One region of the Delftia sp. DS1230 genome, then DNA from elsewhere that is predicted to be linked to it. Evidence: riboswitches for the same ligand, from Rfam matches in the RefSeq annotation. Region 1 holds a riboswitch; each other region holds the start of a gene.
The links. A riboswitch is a leader RNA that binds a small molecule or an ion and turns the genes downstream of it on or off. The one in region 1 is predicted to bind cobalamin.
Positions count from the first base shown of each region.

Region 2: it holds a riboswitch for cobalamin, as region 1 does, so the genes downstream of both, AAN986_RS13855 (TonB-dependent receptor) here and AAN986_RS04345 (TonB-dependent receptor) in region 1, are expected to answer to the same signal.
Region 3: it holds a riboswitch for cobalamin, as region 1 does, so the genes downstream of both, AAN986_RS13590 (TonB-dependent receptor) here and AAN986_RS04345 (TonB-dependent receptor) in region 1, are expected to answer to the same signal.

Region 1 is NZ_CP157763.1:954,132-960,295, reverse strand. It holds gene AAN986_RS04355 (iron ABC transporter permease) at 1-705, opposite strand, end outside; gene AAN986_RS04350 (ABC transporter substrate-binding protein) at 702-1,643, opposite strand; gene AAN986_RS04345 (TonB-dependent receptor) at 1,833-4,073, opposite strand; cobalamin riboswitch at 4,201-4,486, opposite strand; gene AAN986_RS04340 (CHAD domain-containing protein) at 4,541-5,431, opposite strand; gene AAN986_RS04335 (YbaK/prolyl-tRNA synthetase associated domain-containing protein) at 5,489-5,980, opposite strand; gene AAN986_RS04330 (PAS domain-containing protein) at 6,062-6,164, shown strand, end outside.
Region 2 is NZ_CP157763.1:3,095,637-3,101,800, reverse strand. It holds gene AAN986_RS13870 (H-NS histone family protein) at 1-190, opposite strand, end outside; gene AAN986_RS13865 (heavy metal-binding domain-containing protein) at 574-894, shown strand; gene AAN986_RS13860 (helical backbone metal receptor) at 943-1,893, opposite strand; gene AAN986_RS13855 (TonB-dependent receptor) at 1,898-3,811, opposite strand; cobalamin riboswitch at 3,881-4,108, opposite strand; gene AAN986_RS13850 (hypothetical protein) at 4,204-4,593, shown strand; gene AAN986_RS13845 (helix-turn-helix transcriptional regulator) at 4,705-4,896, shown strand; gene AAN986_RS13840 (sulfite exporter TauE/SafE family protein) at 4,906-5,712, opposite strand; gene AAN986_RS13835 (helix-turn-helix transcriptional regulator) at 5,841-6,164, shown strand, end outside.
Region 3 is NZ_CP157763.1:3,035,157-3,041,320, reverse strand. It holds gene AAN986_RS13600 (iron ABC transporter permease) at 1-395, opposite strand, end outside; gene AAN986_RS13595 (ABC transporter substrate-binding protein) at 382-1,425, opposite strand; gene AAN986_RS13590 (TonB-dependent receptor) at 1,425-3,587, opposite strand; cobalamin riboswitch at 3,708-4,026, opposite strand; gene AAN986_RS13585 (2OG-Fe(II) oxygenase) at 4,039-4,728, opposite strand; gene alkB (DNA oxidative demethylase AlkB) at 4,747-5,397, opposite strand; gene AAN986_RS13575 (2OG-Fe(II) oxygenase) at 5,410-6,141, opposite strand.

The DNA.
Region 1 (6,164 bases):
GCCCTGGGCCGCATCGGCACCCAGGCCCAGCAGGTCCAGCCCGCGCGCCAGCGCCATGGCCCCGGCCAGGCAGGCCAGGGAGGCACCGGCCAGCAGGCCCAGGCCGCTCCACGACGGCGTCTGTATGCCGCCCAGCACCCAGCTGAGCACCACCTGCAGGCTCACCGTCTCATCGGACAGCGCCAGCATCAGGAACGAGCGCAGCGCGCCCAGCACGGCCGCCAGCGCCACGCCGGCCAGCAGCATGCCGGCCGCATCGGTGGCACCGGCTACGCGCGAGACGGCCAGCACCAGCACGGTCGAGCCCCAGGCGCCCGCAAAGGCCAGCACGGGCAGCGTCCATGCCTGGGGCAGGCCGAACAATAGATGCATGGGAACCAGCAGGGCGACAGTCGCCCCCAGCGCCGCGCCGCCCGAGGCGCCCAGCAGATAGGGCTCGGCCAGCGGATTGCGGAACACACCCTGGAAGATGGCGCCCGACAGGCCCAGCAGCGCGCCCACCAGGGCGGCTGCCAGCACGCGCGGCAGGCGCCACTGCAGCAGCAGCCGGCTGCGCAGGCTGTCTTCGCCGCCCAGCGCGGCCAGCAGGTCGGCCGGGCTGGCCCACTGGTGGCCCGCGCAGGCGGCGATCAGCAGGCTGGCCAGCAGCAGCAGGACCGCACCGGCCCAGGGGCGCCACGCAGGTGGATGTGAAAGGGAATTCATGCGGCCTCCCCGGCCCAGGCCACAGGGTGCAGCCAGCGCGAGAGCTTTTCCACGCCGCCGAAGGTGCGCGGCCCGGGAATCAGGAACTCGGCACGCGCCACCGTGGTGGCCCGGCCGCCGCGTACGGCACGCAGGTCGCGCCAGCCGCGCTGGCCGATCAGGTCCTGCATGGCCTCCTGCGTGCCTGCGAACAGCAGCACATCGGGGTCGGCGGCCAGCACGGCCTCGGGCGAGACCTGGGGCACCGTGCCCAGGCCGTCCAGCGCGAACGAAGCGCCCGCGCGCACCATGGCCTCGCCGGTATAGGTGCCCGGCCGGGCCGCCAGCAGCATGCCGTTGCCCAGCCGGCCCGTGACCATGAGGGCACGCGGCCGGGGCTGGCCGGCCACCTGCCGGTCCACGCGCAGCAGCCGCGCCTCCTGCGCCAGGGCCAGCGCCTGGCCGCGCGCCTGCACGCCCGTGGCGCGGGCCACCAGGCGCAGGTTGTCCATCACCTCGGCCAGCGAGCGGCTGAGCAGCACCATCACCGGCACGCCGATGCGCTCCATGGGATCGACCAGCTGGTGCGCTGCCTGGCGCGCGGGCGTGACGATGACCAGGTCCGGCTGGCGCGCCACCACGGCGTCCACCGAAAACCCCAGCCGCCCGCCCACCTTGGGAATGCGCTCCACGCCCGATGGAAAGCGCGTGAAATCCTCCACGCCCACCACGCGGTCCAGCAGGCCCAGCGCGGCCACCAGTTCGGTGTTGGAGGCAAAGATGGAGACGATGCGCTGCGGCGGCGCGGCAATCTCCACGCGCCGGCCCAGCGCATCCTGCAGCACCACCGGACCGCCTGAAGCGACGGTGTCGGCCCAGGCCGCGGGCAGGCCGCAGCCCAGGGCCGCTGCCGCGCCCTGGCGCAGCAACTGGCGGCGTGGTGTGCAGACAGCCTTCATCTCAGTGTTCCATGACGCAAGGCGCCGTACATGACCTATGAAACCGGCGCAGTCCAAAGCGAGGGACACCGAGGAAGGGCCTATGCCGGCCGCGCCGCCCCGCCCCGAGGGTGTCGTCCCCCTCCCGCGTAGCGAGAGAGGGCGCCGTGCACACGGGGGAAGGCGCGAAGCGACTCAGGGGGTGCTTCATCAAAACTCTGCTTGCAGGCCGACCATGAGTTCGCGCCCGGCCATCGACGTTCCGCAGCCGCCGTTCTGGTACGCCGGGTTGGCGATGCAGGGCGCGCGGTCCAGTGCGATGAAGATGGGATGGCGGTTCAGGTCGAACAGGTTGTTCACGGCCGCGAACAGCTTGACGCCCGGCGACACGCGGTAGTCGGCACGCAGGTTCCAGATGGTGAAGGCGCCCTTGCGGTGGATGAAGGTGCTGCGGGGCTCGCCCTGCGGGATGAGCAGCGCCTCTTCCGTGTCGTACCACATGGGACCGCGCAGCAGCGTGGACAGCTGCAGGCTCCAGTCGCCCTGCAGGCGCCCGCTGCCGCGCCCGTAGCGCACGCCGGCCGAGGCCTCGTAGCGGTACATGCGCTGCACCTTGTCGGTATTGGCCGAGGCGGCCGAGCCCTTGTCCCGCATGCTGAAGTGGTAGTAGCCGCCAGCCCAGGCCTTGAGCTGGTGGCCCGTCAGGTTCAGCGCCCGCGCCAGGTCCATGTCGGCCTGCATTTCCAGGCCGCGCGCCACGATGTCGGCCGCGTTGTTGGCGTAGTCCGAGGTATTGGTCGTGGCCCCGCGCGAGACGGTGATGATGCGGTCGCTGATGGTGTTCTGGAACAGGGCCGCATCCACGCGCCAGCCGGGCTGCTGCAGCGCGGCGCCGACCTCGATCTGGCGGCTGGTCTCGGGCTTGAGGTTGGGGTTGCCGAAGGTGCGGCCACCGCCGACGGCCGTGAAGTCCGAGGCCAGCTCCGTGGCCGTGGGCGCGCGGAACCCCGTGGAGGCCGCAGCGCGCAGCGTGAGCCGGTCCGTGGCCTTCCAGGTGGCGCCGGCCGACCAGGTGTGGTTGTCGTAGTCGCGCGTGCTGGCCTGGGCCAGGGCCAGGTTGGGCGTATCGTCGAAACGCGTCGTGCCCCAGGTCTTGCGCAGGCCGGCACGCAGGGTCAGGCGGTCGTCAAGCAGGGTCTGCGCGTCCTCGAAGTACAGCGCGTGCACCTGCTCGGTCTGGTTGTTGTCGTAGGGCGCGACCTGGCCCGCCGGGCCGCCCGGCATGGCCACGCGCAGGCGGTCGGAGCGCAGCTTGCTGCGCTCCCAGTCAAAGCCCATCAGCAGGTCATTGGTCTGGCTGACACGCAGGCGCGGCTGAAAGCGCAGGCCCGTGGCGTCCAGCTGGCGGTGGTTGTAGTCGCGCGCCGTGCCGGGCACGGCGCTGTTGCCCGAGCGGATCACGGGCGATGCCCAGTTGAACTCATCGGTATCGACCAGGCTGTAGAGGTGGGTCGTCCAGCTCAGGCGCTGGCCCGGCAGTGCACCCTCGTAGGTCAGGTCCAGCGAGCGGTTGCTGCGGTTGTCTCGGCTGTAGATGTTGGCGCCCGATCCGCGAAAGCCCGCGTTGTAGATGCCGTCCGTGCGCAGCTGCAGCTCCACGCGGTGCAGCTCGTGCAGCTGCCAGCCCAGGGCGCCGCTGGCGCCGCGCCGCTTCCAGCCCGTGTTCTCCATGCGCGTGCCGCCATCGCCCGACTCGTAGTCGCCGCGCCCGCCTGCGCTCACGCCGAAGTACCAGTCGAAGCGGTCATTGGCGCCGGCCGTCTGCGCATCGGTGCGCCACAGGTCCCACGAGCCGGCCTGGACCTGGGCGCGCGTGCCGGGTGCGGTCGCCCCCGTCTTCATGATGATGTTGACCACCCCGCCCATGGCCTGGCTGCCGTAGATCACCGAGGACGGGCCGCGCACGATCTCGATGCGCTCCACATCCGAGGGGCTGAGCTTGGACAGATTGGCCGTGCCCGCGCGCCGGCCGTTGACCAGCACCAGCACCTGGCTGCGGAAGTCGCGCCCCTGGCCGTCGGTGGAGGCGCCTCGCAGGTTCATCGAGGTCTGGGCCGCCGTCCATTCGCTGAGAAAGCCCACGGCGTTCTCGGCCAGCAGGTCGGTGACCGAGCGCGCGCTGGAGCGCTCTATGGCCTCGCGGTCGATGGTCTGCGTGGTGCCCGCGATGCGGCTGCGCGCCTCGGGCCGCGCGGTGGCGGTCACGAAGACGGCGTCCAGCGCATCGTCGGCGGAGTCCGTGGATCGGCCCGAAGCCGGCTCCTGCGCGGCGCCGGCCGCTGCAGCGCAACTGGCCAGCAGGACGGCGGCCGCTACGGGCCGCAGGCTGGAGACAAGAGGGAGAACAGAGAGAAGGCCGGAGGAATCGGCGGCCGAAGAAGCGAAGCGCATGCGTTGACCCAACTGCCCCACTCACCCGCGGGGCCTATCGTCTGAACCACGCCGCACAGCGCGCACGCCGGAGCCGGCCACGGCAGCGCAGGCTGGGGCCGGACCGGACAGGCGCACTCCCGCGGCGTCCGAAAGCAATGCAGAAGGCCGGTATCCGGGCTTGCGGAACGCTGCGGCGCGCAGGGTGGGCGCGCTGCGGCAGGCATCCCCGCCTTCCCATGCCCGAGAAGGACACAGTGGCTTGCGGCGCGCGACCTGTGGATAGCACGCCAGCGTGGGGAGTTGTATTCCGCTGACCGTTGCGGGGGCAGCGCAGGCATTGCGAGCGGCCACCTCGATGGCATCGCGCACCTGCTTCCCGTTGAACCCCTGGCCGGTGAACGGCATGGGGCACCTTCAGCAACAGCGCACCGCCACGGCCCAGGGGCTGCGGCGGTGCGCCAGCGGCGGATTATCGCTGATGCGGTCTAGAGCCAGAAGCCCTGCACCCGGGCCAGCGCCCGCAGTGCGCGGCGGCTGCTGCGCGCGCTGGTGGCCAGGCGGGCCTGCAGGTAGCCGGCCGCGAACCAGGCGCGCGGGTCGCGCGCGGCCTCGGCATGGAAATGCTCCGCCGCCACGGCCATGTCGTTGTGCAGGCCCAGCGCGTCCTGGGCGGGCACCAGCGCCTCGGCAAAGCGCCGGCCCTTTTTGCCGGGCCACATTCCGGGCGCGAATTCCCGCGCAAAGTCCGCCAGGTAGCGCAGGCGCTTGAGCCGCTTGCGCACGCGGTGCTGCTGCGCCAGCGGCAGGCGGTCGAAGTGCCGGCCGTCGCGCAGCACCTGGCGGTGCAGGCGCGCCAGCCGCCGTGCCAGGTACTTGCGCGTGCCTGCGGCGGACAGGCTGACCAGGCCGGGCTGCCGCTTGCCTGCAGGCGCCTGCGCCAGCGCATGGATCTCGGCCAGCGTTTGCAGAAACTGCGGCTCGCGCACCGCAGCGGCCGCGTCCGCGTCGGCCTGCCCGGCATCCGGCACGACCCAATCGCACAAGGGCGCATCGGCGTCCTGCAGCAGCGGCCGCACCACGTCGGCCAGGGTGCAGGCATCGCGCAGCGTGCCCAGGCGCGCAAAGGCCAGGGCCAGCGGGGCATCCCATTCGGCGCGCATGCCGGGCGCCAGCCCTGCGCATTCGCGCAGCAGGGTGCGCAGGCGCCGCAGGGCCACGCGCAGCTGGTGGATGCGTTCGGCCTCGCCGCTGCCGGCGTCCACGGCATCCACGGCATCCATATGCGACTGCACCTGGGCCAGTGCGGCAGCCAGCGCCGCACGCACAAAGCCGGCCGCATCGGGCCGGTCGGGGAACTGCCTGGCAGGGGTGGTCATGGTCAGGAGAGGATGTGCGGGCGTTGCTGCGATTGTGGGCACCGCCCGGCCCCCGGGTCAATCGGCGCCATCCCCGCTCAGGCTGTGCAGCGCGGGCCGGGCAATGCGCACATAGTCGGCCGAGTCCAGCACGATGGAGCGGTCCAGCCGGCCCGCATTGAAGGCGATCTCGGCAAAGCGCTCCACCAGTGCCGGGTCCACCACCAGGCGCACCTGCGGGTTGAAGGAGAACGGCGGCACCGATCCCATCACGCAGCCGGTGGCGGCCTGGGCCTCCTCGGGCGAGGCCAGCGTGGCCTTGCGCACGCCCACGGCCTGGGCCAGGCGCTTGAAGTCCAGCTTGCGGTCGCCGGGCAGCACGGCCAGGAACAGCTGGGGATCGCCCGCACCGGACGCATCGCGGCTCTTGCAGAGCATGGCCTTGGCACCCTGGCCGGGTGCCGTGCCCCGGATTTCGGCGACGAGGTCGGAGCGGCCCTCGGCAGGGTGCTCGATCACGCGAAAGCGCGCGTCCTGGGATTGCAGCAGGTGAACAAGGGTGTCGAACATGGCAGGGAGCACAAGAAACGGACAAGAAGGCAGGTCGCCTGGGTTTTGACATTTTGTCCAATTCAAAACAAAATGTCCAATATGACACAACGCACTCCCGAGCAGCGCCAACTGCTGGAACAGGTGGCCAAGATCGCCGAAGGCCTGGGCCAGACCCTTGCCCCGTTCTGCGAGGTGGTGGTGC
Region 2 (6,164 bases), 2.1 Mb from region 1:
CGCGATACTTCGCCGGTGCGCTGGTTTTTGCTGGGATGTAGGGGAACACTTGCTGCTGGGTGAATCCGAAATCGGTCACCAGCTTCTGGACCTTGGACAGGGCAGCGTCGGCCGCCGAGGTGCGGGCCTTGGCAATTTCCATGTCCAGCGCGGCCTTGGCCGCAAGGAGTTCTTTGAGGGACTGTGTCATAGGGGGTGCGAAATTTTTGAAGCCAGATTATGGGGCTGATGGGGCGCGCGCTTGCCGAACCTATCGTGCCGGATCGATCGTGCAAGCCTGGGGCGCGGGGAAGATGTTGCGGCTTGCGGCGCCTTGCACTGCCATGGGGCGCTGCGACGCGGGTGGAGCCGAATAGGTGGGTCTCGCATTGATTTTTTCGCTACCTAGATGGAGATGAGTCCCAATGGCTCCTGCACGCGATTGAATTTTTTGAAACCACCTTCCGAGATCTGAAGGCGAAAGATGATAGCGCAGGCCTATGTCAGACTGCAGCTTGCAGGCCTGCCTTGCGTTGGGCTCGCGCAGGCTGGGCGGCCAAAATCCATCTTCAACATCTTCACCGAGGATTTCTCATGATCATCACCACCACCCCCCAGATCGAAGGCCGCCGCATCACCCGCTACTGCGGCGTGGTCGCGGGCGAGGCAATTTTGGGCGCCAATGTGTTCAAGGACTTGTTTGCCGGGCTGCGCGACATCGTGGGCGGGCGCTCGGCTACCTATGAGCGTGAGCTGCAGCGGGCGCGCGAGATTGCGCTCAAGGAGCTGGAGGAACGCGCCCAGGAACTGGGCGCGAATGCCGTGGTGGGGGTGGACCTGGATTACGAAGTGCTGGGCCAGGGCAACGGCATGTTGATGGTGTCTGCCAGCGGCACGGCCGTGGTGCTGGAGTAGGCAAGTCATCGGCCAAGCAGGCCAAGCGGGTCAATCAGGCCAGAGAAGTCAACGCGGCGCCGTGCCCCGCATCTCCAGGCAGCGGGCCAGCGCCCGCGCCGCCTCGCCCAGGCGCGGGCCGGGGCGGGAGACCACGTCCGTCTCGACCAGGTCCAATGCGCAGATGCGGCCCGAGCGCACGGCGGGCATGCGGCTCCAGCCTGGGCGGGTGGAAAAGCTGGCCGATGGCGTCTGCGGCGTGTGGATGATGAGTTCTGGCTGCTGGCGCAGCACGTATTCGGGCGTGATGCGGGGGAAGGGACCCAGGTTCTGCGGCAGCACATTGCGCGCGCCCAGGCGCTGCAGCAACTGGCCTATGAAGGAGTCCGGCCCCGCCGCATAAGGCGTGGCGTCCACCTCGAAATACACCTTCTGCCCGGCGGGCGTGTGCGCAGCCAGCGCCTTGGCCTGCTGGTCCACCTCGGCCTGCATGCGCGCCAGCAGGGCGTTGGCGCGCTGCACCTGCAGCAACTGGTCGAGCTTGTGCAGTACCTGCTCCAGCTGCGCCATGTCGTTGGCGTCCAGCGCCAGCACAGGAATGCCGAAGCGCTCCAGCTGTGCGATGACGGGTGCGGAATACGCCATCAGCACCACGTCGGGCCTGAGCCGCACGGTGGCCTCAACCAGCGGGGCAAAGGTGTGGCCCAGCTTGGGCAGAGCGGCCACGCGGGCCGGGTGGTTGGAGAATTCGTCCACGCCCACGATGCGCTCACAGGCCTCCAGCGCGCACAGCGATTCGGTCAGCGAGGGCAGCAGCGAGACGATGCGCTGCGGCACCCGCTCCAGGCGCACCTGGCGCCCGCGCATGTCGGTGACGGTGTAGGCAGTGGTTGCCCCGCCCGTTCCCCCATCCGCCGCCTTTTGCGCAAAGGCGTTGCCCGTGCCACCTGCGCAGGCCAGGGCGGCGGTCAGCAGCAGGATGCGGGGCAGGCGCGAAAGCAGGCGCAGAAGCAGATGCATGGGGTCAGGGCAGGGGAGTCCAGCGCACGCTGACGAACACGGTGCGGCCTGCGTTCGCATAGCCGCGCGTGGGGGCGTAGTCGCGGTCGGCGATGTTGTTGACCCGGGCCAGCAGCGTCCATTGCCTGGTCAACTGGCGCTGGGCGTAGAGGTTGACCACGCCGTAGCCGCCCAGCTTGAAGGTATTCGCCTCGTCTGCGTAGCGGCCGCTGTACAGCTGCGCTTCGCCGCCCAGCGTCCAGCCGGCTGCCTGGGTGTCGGCATTGAGCTTGAGCATTCGCTTGGAGCGGTAGGGCAGCAGCTTGCCGGTCTCCAGGTTCTCGGGGTTCATGAAGTCCAGCGAGGCGCCCAGGTTGGCGCTGCCCAGGCGCGTGCCGCCAGACAGCGTCAGGCCGGTGATTTCCACGCTCTGCCAGTTGCGGTAGCAGTTGCAGGGAACCGCGCTGTTCCAGTCGTAGGTGATGAGGTTCTTGAACTTGTTGCGGTAGACCACGGCCGAGAGGCGGTTGGCACCGGCCGCATAGTGCAGGCCGGTTTCCACGTTGGTGCTGCTTTCGGGCTTGAGGTCGGCCGCCGCCTGGCCCGTGAAGCGTTCGTACAGCGTGGGCGTGCGGAAGGCCGTGCCGGCCGATGCCACCCAGCGCCAGCGCTCGTCGATCTGCAGGCCATAGCCCAGGCCGCCCGTGGTCTTGTTCTGCTGGTCGCGCACCTGGTCGTGGCGCAGGTTGGCGTCGAACTGGTGGCGTCCCTCCGTCAGGCGCCAGCCGGCCGACAGGGAGTTCTGCACGCGCCGGCTGTCGGTGTTCTGCGTCCAGGCGTATTGCGTGTCCAGCTTGTCCTCGCGGCGCTCCAGGTCGATGTTGAAACGGTGCTGGCCCAGCGTGAACAGGTTCTGCAGCAGGTAGTTGGTGGAGCGGCCCTTGGCGCTTTCGGGCGACTGGGTGTGGCGGTCGCTTTGGCTGTCGGTATGGGAGACCTGGACCACGCTTTTGTACATGGCGTTCCAGCCGGCCTGCCAGCGCAGGCTGCCGGTGGTGTTCTTGACCACGTCGTAGTCGTCGAACGGCGGCGGGCTCTGGTCGTAGTGGGTGCGCAGGCGGCTGTGCAGCAGGCTGGCATCGATCTGGTGGATGCCCGTTTTGTAGCCCGCGTTCAGGCCCAGCGAGGTGTTGCTGTAGCCATCCTTGTCCGGGTTGGGCGAGAAGGTGTTGCCGGGGTAGACGTCGAAGCCGTCACTGCGTTCGTCAGCCAGGTTCAGCCCGTAGGTGAAGCCGTTGGCACCGCCCTGAAATCCCGTGGCCAGCTTGCTGGTGCCCTGGTTGCCTATGCCGGCCTCGGCATAGGCGCGGGTCTGGCCGTCCGCCCGCTTGGTGAAGATCTGGATCACGCCGCCCATGGCGTCTGAGCCATAGATGGCGGCGGCCGGGCCGCGCAGCACTTCGATGCGCTCGATCTGCGCCAGCGGCAGGGTGGACCAGACCGCGCCGCCCTGCAGCTCCTGCGAGCTGTAGCGCACGCCGTCGATGAATACGGCAGTGTGCTGGTTGCTGGTGCCGCGCAGGTAGACCGACGTGACCTGGCCCGGCCCGCCGTTGCGGTTGATCTGCACGCCCGGCACCTGCACCAGCAGGTCGGCCACGCCCGTGGCGCCGCTGCGGGCAATGGTCTCGGCGTCGATCACGGTCATGTCGGCCGTGACGGTGCGCAGGGGCTGCTCGCTGCGCGAGGCGGTGACGACCACGGTATCGAGCTGGGAGGTCTGTGCCCGCTGCGCCTGTTGTGCCAGTTGTGCCTGTGCATGGGCCTGGCAGGCCAGCAGCGAGGCCGCAGCCAGGGCGGACAACGTGCGCAGTACGGGGAACGCCGAGGGCGAGCGAAGAGCGGCGCCAGGGGCGCGCGCGAGGGCGAGGGTGTGCATGGATGCGAGCCAGTTGCGCGCCAGCGACCCCGCCGGCACGGAAACCACAAAGACCGGCTGCGCTGCATGCGCGGCCGGCCGCCTGTTGGCCGGTATCCAGACTGGTGACGCACTCGCCAAGGCCTTCCCGGGCTGTACGCCCAGTGGCACGGGTTTGGCGGGGGCCGGTGCCATGCACGCGGCGTTTCACTCACTGTTGCGGGGGCAGTACATGCGGGCGGCTTTATCTGGCCGCCCCATGTTTCCCGTTTAACCGCAGCCCCTGGGGCTGCTGGCACCAACGGCGGCGATTGTACGGCGGGGCGTTCAGTGTCGATGTAAAGCTTGCTTGACATGTCCGCGGATGGCATCGCACAATGTCAAGCATCCTTTACACATTGCGAGAGACTTCCATGAATCAAACAACGGTCACCAACCGCCGCTACCAGAAGGAGCTGGGATTTGCGCTGCTGCTCTACATGGCGCTGCTTGTGGGGGCGCTTTTGCTCAGCGCCGACATGCAGGCCGGGGCCCTGCGTACGGCGCTGCTGCTGAGCCCCATGCTGGCGTTTGCGCTGGCCGTGCGGGCCATCGTGCGCCTGGTGCGCGATACCGACGAGTTCCTGCGCAAGTCCATGCTGGAGCAGCTGGCGATTGCGGCGGCGGGTACGGCCGGCATCACCTTCACCTACGGATTCCTGGAAATGGCAGGTTTTCCCAAGCTCAGCATGTTCATGGTGTGGCCCTTGATGGGTGCGCTCTGGGTGGCGGCTTCGGTGGCTCACTGGCTGCGCAGCCGATGAGCTGTTCCGCCAAAGTGCCCCTCCCATGAAAAATGACCCCCGCGCTCCCCTTGCTGTGCAAGGTCCGCTGCCCCCCGAGGGGGTGCCTTTTCATCTTGGGGCGGCCCTGCGATGAAAAACACCATCCGTGAACTGCGCGCCGAGCGCGGCTGGAGCCAAGCTGCGCTGGCGGACCTGCTGGGCGTGTCGCGCCAGACCGTGAATGCGATCGAGACGGGTCGCTACGACCCCAGCCTGCCGCTGGCATTCGCCATTGCCCGGGTGTTCGAGACCCGGATCGAGGCGATCTTCCAGGAGGGTTGAGCGCAGCGCTCAGGCCACGATCATGACCAGCAGCACCAGGCCCAGCAGGGCCAGGTAGGCCTTGGCATGCAGGGCATCGGGAATGCGGCCGATCAGCGGGGCCGCCAGCCTGATGCCCGTCCACGATCCGACCGTCAGCAGCGCAAAGGCCTGCAGGTCCACATAGCCCACATGCCAGGGGCCCAGCCCCGCGCCCCGCGATGCCAGCATGTAGGCAGCGGTGCCCGCCACGGCCATGGGCAGGGACAGCGGGCTGGCCATGGCCGTGGCGGCCGCCATGCTGGCGCCGCGCCGGCGCATCAGCGGCACGGTCATCACGCTGCCGCCCACGCCCAGGAAGGCCGCGATCGCACCAATGGCCAGGCCCGCCGTGGCGGCGGCCTGCCGGCCCATGGGCTGCATGCCGGCGGCGGTGCCGTGCACGAAGCCTGGGCGCAGCAGCGCGTCGGCGATGGTCAGGGCCAGGTAGGCGATGAAGGCCCAGCGCACCCATTCCCCGCTGATCCAGGTGGCGGCCGCCGCGCCCGCCACGGCGCCGGCCGCGATGAAGCCAGCCAGTGGCCGCACCTGATCCCAGGGCAGGGCGCCCGCGCGGTGCTGGCGCAGCGTGGCCATGGAGGCGCCAAAAATCATCACGCAGGTGGAGGTGGCCACGGCAATGTGCATGGCAGCCTGGCCCACGGCGGAGTCCGCGCCGTGGATGGAGGTCAGCAGCGCATAAAGCAGCGGAACGGCCACGAAGCCGCCGCCAAAGCCGAAGAGCACGGTGGTCACGCCGGCAAGCACACCGAAAGCCAGCAGCAGGAGAGGGAACACAGACAGTCCTTTGGAAAAAACGAGCAAGGACTGAACCTTAGGATGCCGCGGTTTGGCCTGCTTTCGCGGATGGGTCAATAATCCTCGAATTCCTGCCAAAGCCTGTTGGCTGTTTTCCGGACATTCCCATGCTCAACATCCCGCTGCATTCCGTGGACGCCGTGGCGCGTGATGTGCTGGCCATCGGCACCGACTACACGCCTGGCACGCTGCTGCCCACGCACAGCCACCGGCGTGCCCAGTTTCTCTACGGGATGAGCGGGCTGATGGAAGTGGAAACCGACGACGGCGCCTGGACCATCCCGCCCTATAGCGGCGTGTGGATTCCGGCCAGCAAGCCGCACAGCGTGCGCATGCAGGGCGTGAGCACGCGCAGCCTGTACATCGAACCGGCTGCTGCGCCCCGCCCGGGTGTGCACTGCGAGGCCCTGGTCGTCACCCCGCTGCTGCAC
Region 3 (6,164 bases), 2.1 Mb from region 1:
CCGAAGGCCAGCACGGCCACGGCGCCCACCGACGCACCAGAGGACACGCCCAGCAGATAGGGATCGGCCAGCGGATTGCGCACCATGGCCTGCATGATGGTGCCCACCACGGCAAGCCCCGCGCCCACCAGGGCCGCCAGCAGCACGCGCGGCATGCGGATCAGCCAGACGATCTGCTGGTGCTGCGGCGTGATGCCCTCCAGTGGCGGCGGCTGCATGCCCAGCACCTGCAGCAGCCGGCTCCAGGCAATGCGCCAGACCGTGCCCGCCGGCATGTCCACTGGCCCCCAAGTGATGGCCAGCGTCATCACCAACAACAGGGCCGCGAACAGCAGCAGGCACCAGAGGCGGGCGGCGCCCGGGCGCCTGGGCCAGCGGGAATCAGTTGGCCGCATGGCTGGGCGCCGGCATGCGGTCGGGGTGCAGGGCCTGCGCCAGGGCGCGGGTCCGCGCAATATTGCGCGGGCCGGGCGTGGCCTCGGCATAGGTCATCACGAAAAACCGCTTTTCGCGGATGGCATCGACGCCGGCCAGCTCGGGCTTGGCCAGCAGGAAGTCGATCTTGCCCTGGGCATGGGGCTGGCCGTAGTCGATGATGACGATCCACTGCGGGTTGCGCTGCACCACGTCCTCCCAGTTGCCTGCAGGCCAGTTGCTGGGAATGTCGTCGAAGATGTTGCGCCCGCCCGCTTCCTCGATCATGGCCTGCGGCATGCCGTAGCGGCCCACGGTCACGGGGATGTCCTGGCCACTGTCGTAGACAAAGACCGAAGGCCGCTGCCGCACGCCCTGCATGCGCTCGCGCAGGTCCTTCAGGTCGCGCTCCAGCCCCTGCGCCAGTTGCTCGGCATGGGCGTCGATGCGGAAGATGCGGCCCAGGTTGCGCAGGTCGGTCAGGCCGTCTTCCAGCGCCACCTGGCTGCGCGGCCCCACGCGGATGCACGATTCGGACAACACATACGAGGCAATGCCGTGGCGCTGCAGCACCTCGGGCGTGACCTGGCCCTGGCGAAAACCGTAGCTCCAGCCTCCGAAGACGAAGTCGGCCGAGGCGCCCAGGATGGCCTCCAGGTTCATCTCGCGTTCGGCCAGCCGCGGCACGCGGGCCAGCTGGGCCTGGAAGGCCGGGTCGATCTGCTTGGCCTGCGTGATACCGCTGTAGCCCACCAGCCGATCGCCCAGGCCCAGAAAGAGAAACATCTCGGTGATGTTCACGTCATGGGTCACGGCGCGCAGCGGTGCGTTGGCGTAGGTCACGGGGCTGCCGCAGACATTGACGGTCACGGCCGCCTGCGGTGCGGCAGCCGGTGCCGGCAGTTCACTGGTGGTGCCGGAATCGCTGCGCGAGCAGCCGGCCAGCAGCAGGGTGGCCGCCAGGGCGCCAGCGCACAGGCCGTGGAGGCTTTTGGAGCGCGCCATGGCCATCAGAACCGGATATGGGCCGCGATCTCGAAGCGGCGGCCTTGCCCGACCAGGAACTGGCTGCCGTAGCTCGATCCCACATAGACCCTGTCGGCCAGGTTGCGGCCGATCAGGCTCAGGGTGGTGCGCGGGTCCACCTGCCAGCTCAGCGCGGCGTCGGCCACGGTGTAGGCGGGCAGGTTCACGGTATTGGCGTTGTTGCCAAAGCGGTCACCCACGTAGCGCAGGCCCAGCGAGGCCTGCCAGGCGCCCACGCGGTAGTGGCCCCAGAGGTTGGCCGTGGTCTTGGCCACGTTCTGCGGACGGTTGCCTGCGCGGTTGCCGCCAGCCTCGATGAGCTTGTCGAACTGGGCGTCCACATAGGATAGGTTGCCCTCCACGCGCAGGGCGGGCGTGGCCTGGAAGGCGGCGGTGAACTCGGCGCCGCGCGAGGACTGGCTGCCGCCCTGGATGGAGATGGCCGGGCGGTCGGGGTCGCGCGTGATGATGTTGTCCTTCTTGATGTCGAACACGGCCAGCGTCCACTCGCCGCGCCCGCCGGCCACCTGTTGCTTGATGCCGATCTCGGCCTGGCGGCCCTTGCTCAGCGCGTAAGCCGTGTTGGCCAGGTTCAGCGAGACCAGGCTGTTGACGGGATCGTGTCCCGAGCTGATCTGCCCATAGACATGGGTGTTGCGGGCCAGCTCATAGGTCAGGCCCAGGCGCCAGGAGGTAGCGGCCAGCGTCTTGTTGAAATCCGTGCCGCCCACCAGCGAGTGGCTGGCAAAGTCGTAGACATCGCGGCGCAGGCCGGCCATGGCCAGCCAGCGGTCGCTGATGCGCCAGGCATCTTCCAGGTACAGGGCATGCTGGGTCACGCCGGTTTCTGTCTTGGCTGCCGTGGCATCGGGGCTGGCCCAGCTGCCATGCACGGGGTCCCAGGCCGAGACCGTGGACGAGCCGCCATAGGGCGAGTTGTTGGATAGCCGCAGGTTGATGCGCGCGGCCTCCCAGCCCATGGCGATCTTGTGCGAGCCCCGGTCCACGTTCAGGCCCAGGCGGTTGCCGGTCTGCTCCAGGTCGTGCAGGATTTCCAGGTAGTCGGAGCGGCCCACGGTCCAGGTGGCGGGGTTGAGCGCGTAGGCTTCGATGTTGCGCCAGTGGCGGTCGGACTTCACGTGGTACAGCTCGTTGCGCACCGTCAGCCAGTCATTGGCCTTCCATTGCACCTTGGCGCGCAGGCGCTCGTCGGCATAGCGCAGCACGCTGTCTTCGGCGTTGTAGTTGCGGTCGCGCAGCGACTCCACCACCTTGCCGTCCAGGCCCGGCGTGCCCCAGTAGCGGCTGGGCTTTTGCACGCTGCGGTCGGCAATCAGGTCGATCTGCAGGTCGCTCGTGGGCTCCAAGCGCAGCGCGCTCATGAACTTGCCGTTGCGCGACTGGTCCAGAGCGCGCTCGCCTGCGCTGCGTGCGGTGTAGCTGTCGATGCGGTAGCTGGCATAGGCGCCCAGGGCGCCGGTCACGCCCAGGCCCAGGCGCAGCGTGTCGTCCGTGCCTGCGCCCACCAGCACCTCGGCCGAGCTGGTGCGGCTGGGCTGCTTGCGGATGGCGTTGACGGTAGCGCCCATGGTGCCGCTGCCATACATCAGCGAGGCCGGGCCGCGCAGCACGTCGATGCGCTCGTAGCCCCAGCTGTCCCCCGGATAGGCCGTGGTGCCGGCGGCCACGCCCAGCACCATGCCGTCTTCGGCCACGCCCACGGAATTGACACCCGCAAAGCCACGGCTGCTGAAGGCCAGGCCGCCGTTGCCCGGCGTGCTGCTGGCCGTCAGGCCCACGGTGCGCGTGACGGCGTCCACCAGGGCGTAGTCGCCACGCTCCTGCATCTGCTCGGCAGAGACGCCATCCACGCTGGCCGGCACTTCCTGGTTGGAGACGCCGGTATGGCTGGCAGAGCGCGCAGGCTGGGCCAGTTGCTGGCCGATGCGTTCGGCCTGGCCGGTGACCTGGACCTCGGGCAGGGCGGTTGATGGGGGCGTTGGCGTTGGCGTGGGCGTTTGGGTTTGAGCCTGCGCCGGCAGGCAGATGAAGGCGCAGGCCAGGGCCAGCGGGCTCAGCCGCACGGAAAGGGACTGGGCAGCGCGAGCGCTGGAAACCCTGGAAAAGGAAGAATGCATTTCGAACATCGGTCTTCGACCGTCTGATGCGAAAGCAAGGCACTGCCACCTCTCCAGCCAGCGTGGGAGGAAGGGGAGCAGGACGTTGCCATCCGCACCCCGCAGACAGTCAAGAAAACGCCTGCACAGCAGGCGCGAAACGCAGCAGGCCGGTCTCCGGGCTCACAAGCGGCGCAAGGACATGCCTTCCGCCCAGCTCTCCGTCTTCCCAATCCACCCGCAGAAGCTGCATGTTGCAGACCACGCCATGGACCAGTGACAGCCTGTCATCGCCCCTCCGCAGGGTTGCGGAGTCTGGCGGGACAGGCATGGAGCGCCTTGACTTGTTTACCGTTGCGGGGGCAGCCAAGGCCTGTGCCGGCAGCGCAAAAAGCATTTGCTGGCAGTCACCTTGTTCCCGTTTCATCCCCATGGCTGGCATGCGGACACCTGTTGCACGGATGCCTTTGCAGGCGCGGCATTATAGCCAGCGCTCTGTTTGCAGAGCCTTTGGCGCCTGGGGCACGTCGTGCAAAAGCAGCTCCAGACCCAGCCACTCGCCACGGTGAACGCGGCTGATGGCATGCCGCAGGTGCACGCGGTAAAAGCCTGCCGCACCGCGCACCGGGCGCGGCCCCGTGGCGATGATGGCCGCATCCCCCAGGCCCAGCGGCAGCACCATGGGGCGCGATTGCATGCGCGGGCGCTGCTCGGTCATCATGAATTCGCCGCCCTCGAAATCCTGGCCCGGCCGGGACAGCAGCACCACCAGCTGCAGCGGAAACACCGCCGCACCTTCGCTGTATGAACGCAGCGGGGCATGACCCGCTTGCGGCACGCGCAGCAGATGTGGCTGTGGCTGCGGCTGCGTTTGGCCTGCTTGCCGGCCCGGACGCATGAAATCCTCGAAGCAGCCCGGCAACCCAGGCTGCATGCCCATGTGTTCGCGCCAGCGGTTGGCCAGGGCCAGCAGATGCCCGTACAGCACCGGGCGCCATGCCTGCACGCAGGGCGGCAGGCCAGACGCGGCGGCCGCCTCGCGGGCCAAGGCGCGGCTTTCATCCGCAGTCAGCAACTGCGGCAGCAGGGCATGGCCTTCGGCATCGAGCTCAGCGGCAATCCGCGCCCAATCCAGGCGGGCGAAGCGATCCTGGCTGTTGAGCCTATCCATTTCAGACCGTCCAACCATTCAGCCCGCCTTGCGAAAAGTGAGATTGATGCGCCGCCCGCCCAGCAGCGGGTGAGGCTGGTCCTTGAGCGGCAACACGCCGTGGTGGCGCAGCCGATCCACACCGCCCCAGACCACCACGTCGCCATGCTGCAGCGGCACCCTGGCCGTGCTGTCCGCGCGCGCCAGTCCTCCAAACAGAAAAGTGGCCGGCATGCCCAGGGACACCGAGACAATGGGCGCGCCCAGGTCGCGCTCGTCGCGGTCCTGGTGCAGGGAAAGCCGGGTGCCGGGCAGGTACTGGTTGATGAGGCAGGCATCGGGCACAAAGCCATCGAACCCCGCCGCAGCGGCCGCCTCGCCCGCCAGCCGTACAAACAGGGCCGGCATGGCCGGCCAGGGCTGGCCGCTGAGTGGGTCGATGGCGCTGTAGCGGTAGCCGCGCCTGTCGCTGGTCCAGCCCAGCGCGCCGCAGTTGGTCATGGCCACCGACATGGTGAAGCCGCCCGGCGTGACCAGATGGCGCAGCGGCGCCTGCGCCGCAATGCCTTCGACCGCCTCCAGCAACTGCGCGGCATGGGGCAGGGCATGGCCGCGCAGCACCACGGATTGGGGGCCTATGGATTCGGCCCCGGTGGGATGTTCATCGGCGAAAAGATCCAGCGTGCTCATACCGGCCATCCATCAAAGTGCGTCATGAAAGATCAGCCCCACGGTATGGCGATGGCCGCTGTGGATGCGGCTGACCCCATGGCGCATGGCCACGCGGCGGTAGCCGGTGCGCCGCCCGGGCACGGGCCGGTGGCGCACGGCCAGGACCAGGGCATCGCCCTGGTCCAGTGCCATCACATCGGCCCGCTGCCGGTCGCCATCGGCCTGGGTGATGACGAACTCGCCACCCGTGAAGTCCCGCCCGGGCCGCGACAGCAGCAGCACCACCTGCAGCGGAAACACATGCTCTCCATAGACATCCTGGTGCAGGCAGTTGTAGTCGCCCGCACCGTATTGAAGGATGAGCGGCGTGGGCCGCAACTGGCCCTGCGCGTGGCAGCGCGCCAGGAAGTCGTGCAGCCGGTCCGGATAGCGCACTTCCAGCCCCATGCGCTGGTTCCAGAGATTGGCCACCGGCGCCAGGCGCAGATACAGCTGCTCGCGCAGGCGCTGCAGCAGCGGTGGCAAGGGGTAGTCGAAATATTGGTACTCGCCGCGCCCGAAACCGTGGCGTGCCATGACGATGCGGGAGCGAAAGCCATCCTCCCTTGCGTAAAGAGCGGCCAGGTCGCGGCACTGCTGCGCATCCAGCAGGCCGGGCAGGCGCGCGCAGCCTTGCTCATCGAGCTGGTGCTCCATCTGCGTCCAGTGGCAGGGCGAGGCGGATTCGCAAGCTTCGTTGTCGAAAAGACCGAGGTTGAGCATGGCGGGCGGGGTTGGCGGTATGG